DNA from 2 places in the Glutamicibacter sp. MOO4 genome. Region 2 is predicted to be linked to the other one. Evidence: predicted binding sites of a transcription regulator. Region 2 holds the regulator's gene; the other holds the start of a gene.

Region 1 (7,676 bases), 1.2 Mb from region 2:
CCGCCTTCGAACCAGGCCAGTTCCGTCGACTTATTTAGCTTCGCAACAACTGCTTCCATCTTTTCCGGGTTGGCAAACGGATCCTTGGTGCCTTCCAAAAACAGCATCGGAACTGCTAAGGGGTAGAGGTGCTCGTCGCGAAGCTTATCTTCCTTTTTAGGTGCGTGCAATGGGTAACCCAAGAAGATCAGAGCGTTCGACGGCATACCTTCGGCGACAGCCAATGAGGCCATACGTCCACCAAATGACTTGCCGGCAACAACCACTGGCAGACCGCCGGCTAAATGATCTTCAACCCATGAACGCACTTGATGCCAGACAGCGATGGCGGTAGGTGCCTTGTCTGGGAATTTCTTTCCTGCGTCCATATACGGGAAATTGAAACGCAGTACGCTGACGTCGAGATCAGCGACTGCTTGAGCGAACCCAGTCATGAACTCGTGGTCCTTGCCCGCACCAGAACCATGGGCCAAAATCATCAGGGCTTTAGCCTTCGATGCCGGCATCCACAGTGCGCTCAGCACAGAATCGTTAAAAGGAATCGACAGTTCTTGCGTCATAGATTTAAGCCTAGGGCGCGATGCGGATAGCGGCAGAATCTGTTGAGGCCGGGGTTCTAGCTCTATTGAATCCAGTCTTCACGATTGGCAGTGCCTGTATCCCCGCCGGACCTAGCGATGACGGTCAGCTTATCGACTTGCTCTCCGGCAGCAGCTTTGTCGTTGATCTTGATGATCATGTTTGAGGAGACGAAGCTTGAGGCAGGAGTGTCATAGGTTCCACCCATCCACGGACCGTCCTTGATGGTGACGACAAGTTCACCAAAGGCCGGTGACTCCACCTTATCTACGTAGGCATGTGGGTCATCCGGAAGGCAGCGGCGGTACACCTCTAAGGTGGTAATTTCTGCGTGGCACATGGATTCGTAAACGTCATTCATGCCCGAAAGCCACTGCGCGTATTTTTCTTTGGCCCAGGCTTTGCGGTCGTTGGGGTCTGCTCCGGTTCGGGCGCGGGAGTAGGTTCCGGAATTCTTGCCGTCCTCGGTGGCGAAAGTGATGCTTTCCAACTCCGGCGACTTCTCACCCACGCTCTCGAACATGATTAGGCCCATGAACCGGAGTTCATCCTCGCGGGTCTGGTAGCTTTCTTGCATTCCGTCCCGGTTGAAAATCATGCTGTTGTCTAACGAGATATTTATGACGCCCGGCTTTGGCGACTCCCATGAAGTCATCAAATTGTAGGGGTACGAGAATCCTTGAGTGGATTTGATGCCCGAATTGTCTTTCCACATCTTAATCTTGGAGTCCGCCCATGCCTGACCAGTCAAGGGTGCTGCAGTGGATTTAGTCGGAGACGGGGCGAGCGAATTTTCAGCAAGCTCGGTGTCAGCAGTTACCGCAGAGGCCGGGGCGTTAGCCGGGGCAGTTGCTGACTCTGAGGGTTCGGAAGAAGGTGTCGGGGCTTGGCTTGCGCTGCACCCTGTCATCAAAATGGCAACGAGAGACAAGGTCATGAAACTTCGGATGCGCAAGAGTAGCTCCTAGGAGAGTGATGAATTCCCAGTCTATTAGGGGACCTGCGCTCAAAGCTATCTATTTTAGAATCGCGCGAATACCCTGATTGGCCCAGATTTAAAATCTGCACCTTCAGTCAGCCCCATCGATTCATAAAACGCTCGTTGCCCTGGCTCATCATCGGTAATAAGCACAAACTGGCGAAGGTGTTTGTATCGGTCTTGAACGGCAGTAAATAGTTCCCTGCCGGCACCGCTGCGCTGGGCTTCTGGGTGAACCAAGATGTCTTGCACGTAGCAAATGGTCGCGTCATCGGAAATCGCCCGGGCTAAGCCGATGAGTTGGTGTTCCTTGTCGTAGGCGTAGACAAGAAAGTCAGAGTTTTTCAGTGCCGTGGCCAGTACGTCGGGGTGATCCGTATAGGCGCTCCACCCCACGGAGTTGTACAGAGCAATAACTTGCTCAGGGGAGGGGACCTTAGTGGTGGAGATTTCCATAGCGCAGTTGCTCTCATCGTGTCCAAGAATTGGGTTCACCCTAACACGCAGTAACTGAGCTCCCGCTAAAGATCAGTGCACACACAAAAGGGGGCTTGATACGCCGAAGCCAAAGCTCCGGCGTATCAAGCCCCCAACAGGCTAGTGCTTCCTAGTTATCGAAGTAGCTAGGTACCTGCTCGTTCTGTGCTGGCGGGGTGGGTGCATCCACCTTCTTGCGCACCACCAGCTTGTCCTGCGCGTAGTCCACCACGACGGTGTCACCGGCAGTCAGCGAATCATCGATGAGCAGATCGGCGATGGCGTCCTGCACCTTGCGCTGCACCAAGCGGCGCAGTGGGCGGGCACCAAACTCTGGATCGTAACCCTCAGAGGCTAGCCAATCCACGGCAGCATCACTGACTTCCAAAGCAAGTTCCTGATCCACCAGGTGCTTCTCGGTATCGGCGATGACCAGCTTGACGATCTGGCCGATCTCCGACTGCGAAAGCTTGGAGAAGAGCAGGACCTCGTCCAGACGGTTCAGAAACTCGGGGCGCATGAACTCGCGCACCTTGCTCATCACCTTGGCCCGGATCTCGCCGGCTTCACTGGCAGCCTTGGCCGAGGTGAAACCGAAGTTTCCGGCCTTGTTGGCCAGGTACTCGCCACCGAGGTTACTGGTCATCAGGATCAGCGTGTTCGAGAAGTCCACGGTGCGTCCGGCCGAATCGGTCAACCGTCCGTCATCAAGGACCTGCAGTAGTACGTTGAATACATCTGGGTGGGCCTTCTCGATCTCATCAAGCAGGATCACCGAGTACGGATTGCGGCGAACCTTCTCGGTGAGCTGCCCGGGCTCGTCGTGGCCAACGTATCCCGGAGGGGCACCGATCAGACGAGCAACGGTGTGCTTCTCGCCGTATTCGCTCATATCAACGCGGACCAGCGAGTCAGCCGAACCGAAGAGGTTGGTCGCCAGTGCCTTGGCCAGCTCGGTCTTGCCCACGCCGGTTGGGCCCAGGAACAAGAACGAACCAATTGGACGACCCGCAGGGGAGAGGCCAGTACGGTTTCGACGCACGGCGCGAGCCACGGCAGAGACCGCATCCTTCTGGCCGATCACCGAGGCGTGCAGGGATTCTTCCAGCGAAGCCAGACGCGACTTGTCGTCCCCGGTGATCCGCGAGGTAGGGATACCGGTGGAGCGGGCGATAACCTCAGAGATCTGAGCTTCGTCCACCACGCGGGTTACGCCCGCATCGCCGGCGGCCTCGGCGGTATGAATCCGAGTGGTCAGCTCCGCTATATGATCGCGCCAGGCGCTGGCGTCCTCATAACGTTCCTCGCCAATGGCGCGGGACTTTTCGCGTTCCGCTTCCATCAGATCGGTGCGCAGGGACTGCACGTCCTCGGTATCTCCGGCGGCGATTGAGCGTCGTGCACCGGCGATATCGATCAGGTCGATGGCCTTATCTGGCAGCTGGCGGTCGGTGAGGTACCTCGCCGAGAGTGATACCGCGGCCTTCAGCGCTGCTGGGGTGTACTGCACCTGGTGGTGATCTTCGTAGGATTCACGCAGACCTTCGAGGATGGCCAAGCTGACTTCCTGCGATGGCTCATCCACGGTGACCTTGCCGAAGCGGCGGGCCAACGCGCTGTCCTTCTCTACCTTGCGGAATTCGTCCAGCGTGGTGGCACCGATCAGGTGCAGCTCACCGCGTGCCAAACGAGGCTTGAGGATATTAGCTGCATCCATATTGCCCGACTCTCCGGAGCCAGCGCCGACCAGCAGGTGCATCTCATCGATGAACACCAAGATCTGACCTTCCGAGTCGGCAATCTCTTCAAGCAGGCCGGTGAGGCGTTGCTCAAAGTCACCGCGGTAGCGGGTGCCGGCGAGCATGCCGGGTAGGTCGATAGAGATGAGTCGGGCGCCACGGATCTGTTCTGGAACCTGGTCATCTACGATGGCGCGAGCCAGGCCTTCAGCGATGGCGGTTTTACCCACGCCGGCTTCACCGATCAATACCGGGTTGTTCTTGGTGCGACGAGCCAGGATCTCAACTACCTGATCCAGTTCGTCATCGCGACCAATGACCGGGTCAATCTGTCCGTCGGCAGCCAGGGCGGTCAAGTCAGTTCCGAAGCGCTCCAACATGGATGCATCGGACTCTTCCTGCCCCTGGTCGCCTCCGCCGTTCTGGGCGCGCTGGGCTTGCTCCATGGCAGCCTGCTGGAGTGACTGGCCGGTGATGCCGTGCTGTGCCAACAGGTTGCTGACCGGCGATTCCGGGTTGAAGACAAAGGCAAGGAACAGGTGGTCCGGGTCAATGTAGGTGGAACCGTAGTTGCGGGCCACCTGGTAGGCGTCGAAGAGACTGCGCTGAGCGGCCGAGGAAAGGCGTGTTGGCTTCTCTCCGGACTCTTGGCTCTTTGGCATGTGCGCAATTGCGTCCTTGCCGAGGGCTTCGATGTCGATGCCCATGGCGGTCAGGTGTTCGCCAACTGGTTCGGTGCGCAGAAGCGCGGTGAGCAAGTGCAATGAGTCAATCTCATCGTGGCCGTGCTCCTGGGAGATTGCTGCCGCGGTAGCTACTGCCTCGTGGGTACGGGTGGAAAGTAGGCGGGTGATGTCGATCGGACGTGCTGCCTGAGCCCGTGAAGAGAGGAACCGTGAGAGGAATTCCTCGAACGAGCCGTCAGATGGTGCACCAAAAAATGCTGGCAAGTGAGCCTCCTAGTAGAAACTTGAGCGGTCTATGCTCATGTTCAACGCATAGGACCTCAAGATATTCCCGCATGATCCAAAATTCCTTTTTTAGCACACGAGCTCACACCCTTCGAGGTGCTTCGGAGGGGAAGTACTTAATCCTTCGGGATTTCAACAATCCCCAGTCGCGCAGCAGCTATCAGGGCCTGAACGCGGTCGCGGACTGAGAGCTTGACGAAGATTTTTGCCATGTGTGTCTTGACCGTGGTCTCGGTGATGCCGAGGGTTTTGGAGATTTCAACATTATTAAATCCCTGAGCAAGGAGTTTTAGAATCTGGATTTCTCTACTGGTTATGCCCAGATCATCAATGAGATCTTCGACCTGTTGAGAATTATCCGTATGTGCTTTGCGCACCGCGGAAATCAGGTCGGCTGAAACCGAGCGGGAAATGACCGCAGTGCCGTGATGAACTGCGTGCACGGCATTAATTATTTCTCCCGGTTCTGAATCCTTAACTAAATAGCCGCTGGCGCCTGCGGTAAGTACAGGCACTAAATACTCATCCGAGGAAAATGCCGTAATTGCAAGGACTGCGGGGCTGTCTATGCGAGATTTAATGGCGCGAGTCGCGCTAACCCCGTCCATGATTGGCATCTGTAAGTCCATCAAAACAACGTCAACTTCGTTTGCCACGCAATAGTCGGCTGCCTGCTGTCCATTTTCTGCAAAAAATACGGTTACAAGCCCAGAATCCGTTGATAGGATTGTCCCCAACGCATGCCGAATTAGTGGCTCATCATCAGCGATTAGGACCTTTATTTGTTCCATCTGTTTCCTTAGCGTCGATGCTGCAAGCTCCAAACGGGTGCTCACTTGAAAGTATATAAGTTGTCGAGATGTGGAGTTTGTTATGAAGGCTTTGAAGATGATGGCCGTTGCCGCATTGGCATTGGCACCGTTAACCGCAGTGGCTGCTCCCGCATCAGCGGCGCAGAGTCAGTCAATCGGCTCCGGATCAGTTGCAACCCCAGCCGGATGGGGTGCAGACTTTTCGAAGTGGATATGCATTCACTACGGCGTAGGTTGCGAATAAGCTATTTGACTTGAACGCTGTCGCCGTGAATTATTCGGCATATGAGTGAACGACTAAAAGGCACCCTGACCAAGCACCTCGCTGGCCGGGGTGTCATTATTTGGGTGGGGATCGCTGTCCTTGTTCTCCTGTCGGGCAGTGAGTCCGTCACCCTCTTTAGGGACGGTTTTAGTCGAGCGTCACAAACAACCATCTTGGGAGCCCTCGTAGGGCTCGTGCTTTGCGTGGTGCTGGCTATCGGTCTTCGATGGGTCGCAGCGTCCCTCGGACTGTTTATTGCCGTTGCCTTCTTCTTCCTCAACGAGAGCTTCCTATTCTTCTTCACCTTCACTGCGTTTATGATTTTTGCGGCGCTGGCAGCAACTGTTGATGCACGAAGTGTTCGAGGATTGTTCCTCACGCTATCGGCGGCCTGGATGGTTCTGTTTGCTATCCAAGCCCATCAGGACGCCATATTGCTCGTCGCGCTGGTGCCGTTGACTGCCCTGTCCTACTTTGTAACGCGCAGTATCTATTCATTGCGAGAGAAGAATGATCACGCTGTTGATCAGATGCAAAAGGCTCGGGAACAGACGCGTATAGCCATAGACAGAGAACGTAAAAACATCGCCCGCGATATGCATGACATCGTTGCTCATGACATCACTATCGTCGCGATGCAGTCAAAGGCGGCCAAGTTCGCCAACGACGGGCAGGCCGCGCTAGAGGCACTCGATATCATCGCTAAGCTCAGTACCGAAACCTTGCATGACTTGCGACTGATGCTCAACGTCCTACGGGCCGATGGCACCATGTCCACAGAAGGCAGTGCCAACTTTGATAAGCCGGCTGCAACTACTGTCAATGCGCTTCAGGGAGCAGAACTTTTTGCTCAACGGCTCAAAGATGCCAACTTTAGAGTGACCTCGACCACGGATGAAAAAATCTCCGAACTGCCTCGTTCTGCGCAAACTGCGATCTATCGTGTGATGCAAGAAGGTACAACGAATGTCATAAAGCACGGTGTCCCGGGTGGTCACTGTTCATTAGAATTGCTTTCAAACGGCACCGAAGCCTCACTAGAAATCACTAATCAGGTGGGTGTTTCCGGTAGGAAAGTGAAGGGGCTACCAGCGGGCGGAAGTGGCCTCATTGGTATGGCCGACAGGATGCGTGCCTTTGGTGGAAAGTTCTCAACCAGCCAAGAGCAAGGTGTTTGGACCCTTCGCGCCAGCATTCCGTTCTAGGCCTTACCCTCCTACTAAAGTATGATTTCGATTTTTCGCTGAACACGATAGGTTAGATATGTATCGGTGAAGACCGATCACCGAGAAGGTACTTGGTGGTGTTTTGCGAGTGGCATCATCAAGGACCAGAGGGTGATTAAAAGGTACGTTGCATTGTGTGAACAGACTGATCTTTCATCGGCATTGCGCCCCCATCGCGTGCCGTTGTCTGTCGGCAATGCGACGTACCTTTTATAACTTCAGGTTTCCGTTCTTACGGAGACAGTAGGACGCCGATACATGCGAGCTTAAGTAGAAAGCGACGGATCCGGGATTTTCTCCCGGATCCGTCGCTTTTGTTCTGCGCCGACTATGCCTCTGAATCGTTAGAGTCGGAGTCGGTTTTCAGGACATGCTCGGAGACCTTGCCCAGTGCGCGTTCCAACGAGGAGCGCAGCACAATCGGAACGGTGATTTCCTCAGTGATCTGAACCAGACCCTCGCGCTCAAAGACACGAAGTAGCGATTCCACCTGAGGAACAACTTCTTCGAGGCTAGGAATCAAGTGGTGCTGCTCTTCGGGCAGATCCTCTTTGGTAGGAATCTGCAGCGCAAATTCAGTACGGACGGTGTTTGTCGAGGCAGCATTACTCAGCACCCCAGCAACCAT
Region 2 (7,676 bases):
GGACAAGCCGACGAATTTCACGGTCACGGCCAATGACAGGATCTAGCTTGCCGGAGCGCGCCATAGCTGTCATGTCAGTGCCAAACTTTTCCAAAGATTGGAAAGTGGCTTCGGGGTTTGGATTATCAACCTTGCGGTCCCCACGAATGGTAGGCAAGGTTCCCACCAAGAGCTCGCGGGTAGCACCGAAGTCACGCATGGTTTCGCCGGCCTTGGTTTGATCCGAGGCCAGTGCGATGAGCAGGTGCTCGGTAGAAACGTAGGTGTCGCCCATTTCGGTCGCGGTTTCCTGGGCGTTGCTGACTACCTGCAAGAGCTGACGTGAGAACTGGGCCTGGGCCACTGAGCTACCCGAGCTTGATGGCAGCGCACTAATAGTGGCGCTAGCCTTCACTGACAGAGCATCAACATCAAGCCCAGCCGTTTTCAGCAGGGCAACAGCGACGGAGTCTCGCTGATCCAGAAGTGCCTTGAGCAAGTGCGCTGGTTCAATCTGCGCATTGCCTGCGGTGGAGGCATTCATACCGGAAGCTGAGAGAGCCTCCTGGCTCTTAGTGGTGAGTTTGGTGTCCACGCTCGTCCTTTCTCTCTTTGGGTGAACCCATAAACTTGAGTGTACTTAACTCAACTCTATTGTAGGTGACTTTATTCCAACCAGAAACACGTTGCAAGAGCCTTAGGATGAATCATGACCAATCCCGATACCCCCGAGGTGTACAGCTCGAATCACGACTCAATGATTCAGGTTTTCATTGATCAGCACCGGCAGATGCTGCACGACAGTTTGGAAACTCTCACGGAGTCTGAAGTACTTATGCAGCTAGTGAATTCCAAGACGACGTTACTTGGATTGCTCAAGCACGCCACCTTCGTTGAACGCGTTTGGTTCGGCGAAGCTGCCGCTGGGACCTCACGCAAGCAACTGGGAATCCCCGATAGCCCAGATGAGACCTTTGACCTCCTACCCACGGACAGCATTGAATCAGTGCAACGTGACTACACTCAGGCCATCGAACACTCTCGCAAAGTAGTACAGGGCACGAGTGGGGACGAGATCTTCCCAGGAAACCGACGAGGGCCACTACCGCTACGCTGGATTCAGCTCCACGTACTTCGTGAACTCGCTCAGCACTGCGGGCACGCAGATATCGTGCGTGAACAAATCATCGATGCACGCCAGTAGCACTCCCCAACCAACGGAAACGCAGCGAAGATGTCACTAACCCTCATCCCCATCCCCGCCCAAAAATTCTCATCATGGCTCAAGCGCAGTACCAGCGAATACGTCGCAGATCTCATCACTGCAGGTACAAGTCCGGCTAAAGCGCAGGACAATGCCGAACGAACCATGGCAGGATCATTTCCGGATTCCCTTCCCACCGATTCCAACGCGGTCTTCATTCTGGATCATGATGAATTTGGCGATGTCGGGTACCTCTGGATTGGTCGAGACACCTCCGAAGATCCAGCCTATTGGTGGCTGTGGGACATCATGGTGGATCCCGAATACCAAGGCAAAGGCTTTGGCCGGGAAGCTATGGAACTAGCGGAAGCCTACGCTCTCGCCCAAGGCGCAAAGACTCTTGGGCTAAGCGTCTTTGGGTTCAATCATGCTGCACGCGGCCTCTATGAATCCTTAGGATTCGAAACCACCAGCGTCAAGATGCGCAAAACGCTCTAGGATGGCCACATGATCCACGCTCACTCAGAACGCGCGAACACGAACCATGTATGTCACTAATCACATCTTCATCTGCACTGCGGGTCTTCCCAGCCACTGACAAAACACGTTAGGCTTGAAATACGTAAGGGAGTATTCATAAGCGTTTCACCCGTCAATACGTGGACCTTCATAGGTCTACCGGGTTTTACGGCCAGCTCTAAGCAGGCGAAGAGACTTACTCAAAATCGTCTAAACGCGCCTTACGAAAGTAGGACCTTCCATGGAAGTATCTGCCCTAATTTGGACCCTCACTGTGGTGCTCATTCTCGGCCTGTTGGCCTTCGATTATTTCTTCCACATACGCAAGGCCCACGTTCCGAACCTGCGAGAAGCAGCGATCTGGTCCAGCATTTATGTTGGCATTGCCCTGCTCTTCGGAGTCTTTGTACTGATCTTCGGCGGCATCGATATGGGCACCGAGTACTTCGCTGGTTACATCACCGAAAAAGCACTGTCGGTAGATAACCTCTTTGTATTCCTGATCATCATCGCTAGCTTCCGAGTCCCCCGTGAAGACCAGCAAAAAGTATTGCTCTTTGGCATCGTCTTTTCGCTGATTGCCCGCACCGGCTTCATCTTTGTTGGCGCAGCCCTGATCAACCAGTTCGCCTGGGTCTTCTATCTCTTTGGCTTGATCTTGCTGCTAACTGCAGGCAATTTGCTGAAGAAAGATGATGAATCTGATGAAGCCAATAACTTCATCATCCGTATCGCCAAGAAGCTGTTCCACACCACCGATAGCTACGACGGTGACAAACTTTTCACCAAGATTGACGGCAAAAAAGTACTGACCCCGATGCTCCTGGTCATGGTGGCCATCGGTGGAACCGACATTCTGTTCGCTCTGGATTCGATCCCGGCCATCTTCGGCCTAACCCAGAATGTCTACATCGTCTTTACCGCGACAGCATTCTCACTTATGGGACTGCGCCAGTTGTACTTCCTTCTTGACGGGTTGCTTGATCGACTGATCTACCTGTCCTACGGTCTCGCAGCGATCCTGGCCTTCATCGGCGTCAAGCTGATCCTGCACGCACTGCACGAAAACAATCTGTCATTCATCAACGACGGTGAACACGTTCAAGTCATCGAAATTAGTACCGGATTGTCCTTGACCGTAATCATTGGTGCCTTGCTCATTACCGTACTTGCATCCCTGTTCAGCAAGGCCGGGAAGGCTCAGACTGCTATTGGCAACCTAGGACGTCACGCCAGTAGCTACACAGATCTGACCTACACCTCGGATCCAAACGAACGTGAACGCATCTACCAGGCCTTGCTTGAAGAGGAAGCCTACGTGAAGTCGATGGCCAAGAAATACCGGGACAAGGCCAAAGACGTCGAGAAGATTCGCGAAGAAGTTGCCGAAGCGCATCAGCAACACGAACACTATCTAAATAGCTAGCTTCTGCTTGCGCCCAAAGAATTGGCCACCATCTCCAGTCGGAGGTGGTGGCCAAATCTTTGCAGGAGTGCCTAACGGCGGATGCCAGCGATGTAGTAATCGGAAGGCACGATGACCTTGCCCAGTGGCATCAAGGAGATGGGGATCATCTTCAGGTTCGCGATGCCCAGAGGAATACCAACGATGGAAACAAACATCGGGATCGCAGTAACGATGTGCCCAATAGCAATCCAGATACCCGCAACGAGTACCCAAATAATATTGCCCAAAGTGGAGAAGGCACCGACCGGACCGCGATCGATGGCAGTGCGGCCGAACGGCCACAACGCATACCCTGCGATCCGGAACGAAGCGATGCCAAAGGGAATGGTTACGATCAGTAAGCAGCAAATAATGCCGGCCAAGACGTAGCCCAGCGCAAGCCAAAGCCCGCCGAACACCAGCCAAATAATGTTGAGAATACCGCGCACTAAATCAGTCATAGGTATATCTTCTTCCCTAGCTGGCCGTTGCACTATGGGTGATCCCCCGGATTTTCCCCTAGGGTGTCCAATCCCCCACTTTCTGGCAAGCAACCGACCCCGTTGCTCCGCTAGGATTAATCATCATGAGCGAATCGAGCGATCAGCAGCGCCCTGCCGAAGGAACTGCCCCCAAGGACCCAAATCTCTTCCGCGCAGAACCAGTGTCGTTTGTGCGTCGTGGCAACCGTTTGCAAGGCCGTCGTGCCAGCGCATGGGAACGCAATGCCGAGCAGTACGTCATTGATCCGCCGCGCAAGATTGCCGACACCTCGGTTGCCGATGATTTTAAGCTAGACCCTGAGCAGGCCTTTGGCCGTAGCGCTCCACTCATCGTGGAGATCGGTACCGGCCTTGGAGAATGCATCGCTAATGCTGCCAAGGATGATCCTGAGCGTAACTACCTCGCAGTTGAGGTTTACCGTCCGGGACTTGCACAACTAATGCTGAAGGTTGAATCCTTCGAGATCAGCAACGTCCGCGCAGTTCAGGCCAACGCTCCGGAAGTTTTGGACGTGATGCTTGATGAGAATAGCGCCGATGAAATCTGGATCTTCTTCTCTGACCCTTGGCACAAGCCTCGCCACCACAAGCGCCGCTTGATCAAGCAGTCCTTCCTGGACAAGGTGTCGCGTGTGCTCAAGCCAGGTGGAACCCTGCGCTTGGCTACCGACTGGTCCAACTACGCGGAGCAAATGCGCGAAGTCTTGGAAGCCCATGCAGACTTTGAGAATCAGCATCCAGGCAACCTCGCGGGTGTTGAGAGCAACCTGACCAAGGTCCGCCGCGACGGCATGGAAGGCTTTGACCCTGAGCCAGAATTCCTTGATGAACAAGGTGGCTGGGCTCCGCGCTTTGAACGTCGCATCCTCACCAGCTTTGAAGGCAAAGCGCTGAAGGCTGGACGTCTCGTTTTCGATTTGGCTTACACCCGCGTCGGTTAATATCAACGACAAGAAGTGTTTGGTGGCCATGGAATCCATAGGATGGATTCCATGGCCACCTTTGCATCCGAAACCAATACGTACGCGCAGACTCCCACGATGGAATACGCCGGGGTACGCCTGGAACAGCTTTCCGTGGATCACGCCGACGACTTAGCCGAGGTGGTCACCGCCGGCGCGCTGGACAAGATTTGGTACACGTCCATTCCGTCAGCCCAACAGATGGTTGACGATATCAAGAATCGTTTGGCGCTACAGGATGCTGGGGTTATGGCGCCCTTTGCCATCATTGACGTCGCAACAGGTAAAGCGGTGGGTGCCACCACTTATCTAAACATTGACCAGCCAAATAGGCGCGTTGAAATCGGTGCAACCTACTTGTCGGTCGCTGCTCAGGGAAGCGGAATTAACCCGGCGGCAAAGTACTTGCTACTGCAGCGTGCCTTTGAAGAATTAGATTGTTACTCTGTAGCATTCTGCACCCACTGGCACAATGCTGCTTCTCGAGCCGCCATAACGCGCCTTGGTGCAAAGCAGGACGGTGTGCTGCGCAATCACAAATATGATCCAACAACTGGGACCTTGCGCGACACCGTGATTTTCTCGATATTGCCGCACGAATGGCCAGCGGTGCGCACCAATCTTCAGGCGCGTCTAGAACGCCACGGGCGACTCTAGCGGCCGATAGCCCGGCGGGTGGTAAACAACGTTACGGTCGGTTCACGACGTTCTGGGCGCATGCCACGAGCCAAGGAAACGACGTCACCCCCGGAAGTACCGGCGGCAAAGATGCGTGTTTGGCCACGGCGCACGGCGCTTAGTTCATTGCGCAGATCATTCACTTCAGTTTGCAGGTAGGCAACCTGATCTTGCAGATCCAGGATTCGCTTGATCCCCTCTAGGGAGACCCCGTCCTTGCTCAGTGTTTGAACTTGGCGCAGCAAGGAAACGTCACGCTGCGAATAGCGACGCTGCTTGCCGGACTGTCGACTGGGCGAGACTAAACCGATGCGGTCGTACTGGCGCAACGTCTGCGGATGCATATCTGCCAGTTGGGCGGCGACGGAAATGACGAATACAGGTCGCAGGTACTCACCGTTCACGTTGGTTCAACCACCTTTCATCCATGGCTTATTTGCTCCTAAGTCTCTAGTCACCGAGTCTATCTTTCCTGCCGTGCCACTTCGAGGGCACGGCAGGAAGGAAAGCGGACTTCCCTGTTTTAGAGCTTGGCCTTAGCGGCCAGGTCCTCTCGGGGATCTGCGTCCTGTGTTGCAGCAGCGAAGTCCTCGACTGCCTTCTTTGCAGCGTCCGACAGGTTCTGCGGAATCACTACATCCAAGATGATCAGCAGGTCACCAGTGGCCTTTGACGTCTTCACGCCGCGGCCCTTCAGCCGCAAGGTACGACCGGAGTTGGATCCTGCTGGTACCTTCATCGCCACGGTGTCGCCATCCAAGGTTGGCACATGGATCTTGGCGCCGAGTACCGCTTCGTCAAAAGTGACCGGCACGTGGACACGGATATTATTTTCTTCGCGCTTGAAGAAAGGGTGTTCCGCAACCTTGACCTTGACTAGCAGGTCACCGTTGCCGGCAGCTCCTGGCTGGCCCTTGCCGCGTACGCGAACGGACTGTCCGTCCTTGATGCCCGCGGGGATGCGCACATCGATGACTTCGCCGTTCTGCTCACGTAGCCCAATGGTCGTTCCCTTGATGGATCCGGAGAAGGAAATCGAGGTGTTCGCGGTGCGGTCCGCTCCCTTTCGTGGTGGTGCGCTTTGTCCGAAGCCACCGCCGCCACCACCAAATCCTCCCCCACCAAAGAGGTCGGAGAAGTCCGGCTGTCCGCCACGGGTTCGTGCCCCGCCTCCGCCACCAAAGAGGTTGGAGAAGATGTCGTCAAAGCCGGCTTGGCCACCACCCGGTGCGCCACCTGCGCCGCCAGCTGAGAAGCGTGCTCCGCCACCCATAGCGCGAATGGCGTCGTACTGCTCACGCTGTTCTTTATCGGCAAGCACCGAGTGCGCTTCGGAAATGTCTTTGAATTTCTGTTCAGCGGTCACGTCGCCCTGATTGGTATCAGGGTGGTACTTGCGTGCAAGTTTGCGGTACGCCTTTTTAATGTCCGCCTCATTGGCGTCCTTGGCGACGCCCAAAATGGCGTAGAAGTCTTTTTCGATCCAGTCCTGACTTGCCATCAGGGCCCCATCCTTTCAATGCCAATTCGAAACTGCCCACTGACGAAGTCTCGGCAGTGGGCAGTTTCAATTGTGTTATTCGTGGCTATTCGCCGGTTGCGACCAATACCTGCGCTGCGCGCAGGACGGTGGTTCCCTTGCGGTAACCGTTACGCAACACCTGACCCACATGGTCGGCTGGAATTTCCGGAACAGCCTGGCGAAGCAGTGCTTCGTGGATGTTCGGGTCGAATTCCACACCGGCCTCGTTGATGCGCTCCAGGCCATGCTGAACCAAAATGGTATCCAGCTTGTTGGCGATCGCCGCGAACGGTCCGTCGGTCAGATCCCCATGCGCCCGGGCTGCATCGATTTCATCGAGTACCGGAAGGATGGTGGTCAGCACCGACTGGACAGCGTTTTCGCGGGCCACGGCACGGTCACGTTCAACACGTCGACGGTAGTTGACGTATTCAGCCTGCAACCGAAGCAGGTCGTTGCGTAGCTCGGCCTCACCGGCGCTAGCAGCTTCCTGCGACTCGGCCGACTCGTCCACGCCAGCACCAGCCTCGTTCAGGATCGCCTCGGCCTGACCCAGGGCGTCAGCGGTTGGCTGCTCGCTTGCGGCCTCTGGCTGGTTCTCCGACTCAGCGTCGAAGTTTTCGTTCTGGTCTTTTGCCTCGGACATATTCCCCAACTCCCTACTTCTTGTCGGCTTCGTCTTCGTCGATTACCTCGGCGTCGACGATGTCTTCATCAGCGTTTGGAGCCTGCTCGCCTGCAGTTGCCTCAGCACCCTCAGCCGAAGCGTTGGCGTAGATAGCCTCGCCCAGCTTGGTCTGCGATGCCTGCAGCTTCTCGAACGCGGCCTTGACCTCGTCGTCGTTATCCTGCTTCTCAAGGG

What was found. Region 2 encodes HspR, which represses chaperone genes until heat shock. Its sites were predicted from a motif close to AAGTTGAGTCNNNNNGACTCAACTT; they were not measured.
Region 1: AC1Z3F_RS15690 (ATP-dependent Clp protease ATP-binding subunit) is a predicted target of HspR. The motif match lies at 4,742-4,766, and genes of this name have one in related genera.

What each region holds. Positions count from the first base shown of each region.
Region 1 is NZ_CM167800.1:3,348,621-3,356,296, forward strand. It holds gene AC1Z3F_RS15670 (alpha/beta hydrolase family protein) at 1-560, opposite strand, end outside; gene AC1Z3F_RS15675 (hypothetical protein) at 623-1,177, opposite strand; gene AC1Z3F_RS15680 (hypothetical protein) at 1,341-1,547, shown strand; gene AC1Z3F_RS15685 (GNAT family N-acetyltransferase) at 1,601-2,014, opposite strand; gene AC1Z3F_RS15690 (ATP-dependent Clp protease ATP-binding subunit) at 2,166-4,724, opposite strand; gene AC1Z3F_RS15695 (response regulator) at 4,862-5,536, opposite strand; gene AC1Z3F_RS15700 (sensor histidine kinase) at 5,843-7,027, shown strand; gene AC1Z3F_RS15705 (hypothetical protein) at 7,377-7,676, opposite strand, start outside.
Region 2 is NZ_CM167800.1:2,103,117-2,110,792, forward strand. It holds gene clpB (ATP-dependent chaperone ClpB) at 1-574, opposite strand, end outside; gene AC1Z3F_RS09835 (DinB family protein) at 689-1,183, shown strand; gene AC1Z3F_RS09840 (GNAT family N-acetyltransferase) at 1,214-1,681, shown strand; gene AC1Z3F_RS09845 (TerC family protein) at 1,944-3,128, shown strand; gene AC1Z3F_RS09850 (YccF domain-containing protein) at 3,200-3,610, opposite strand; gene trmB (tRNA (guanosine(46)-N7)-methyltransferase TrmB) at 3,736-4,593, shown strand; gene AC1Z3F_RS09860 (GNAT family N-acetyltransferase) at 4,645-5,271, shown strand; gene AC1Z3F_RS09865 (heat shock protein transcriptional repressor HspR) at 5,268-5,696, opposite strand; gene AC1Z3F_RS09870 (DnaJ C-terminal domain-containing protein) at 5,816-6,793, opposite strand; gene AC1Z3F_RS09875 (nucleotide exchange factor GrpE) at 6,879-7,460, opposite strand; gene dnaK (molecular chaperone DnaK) at 7,474-7,676, opposite strand, start outside.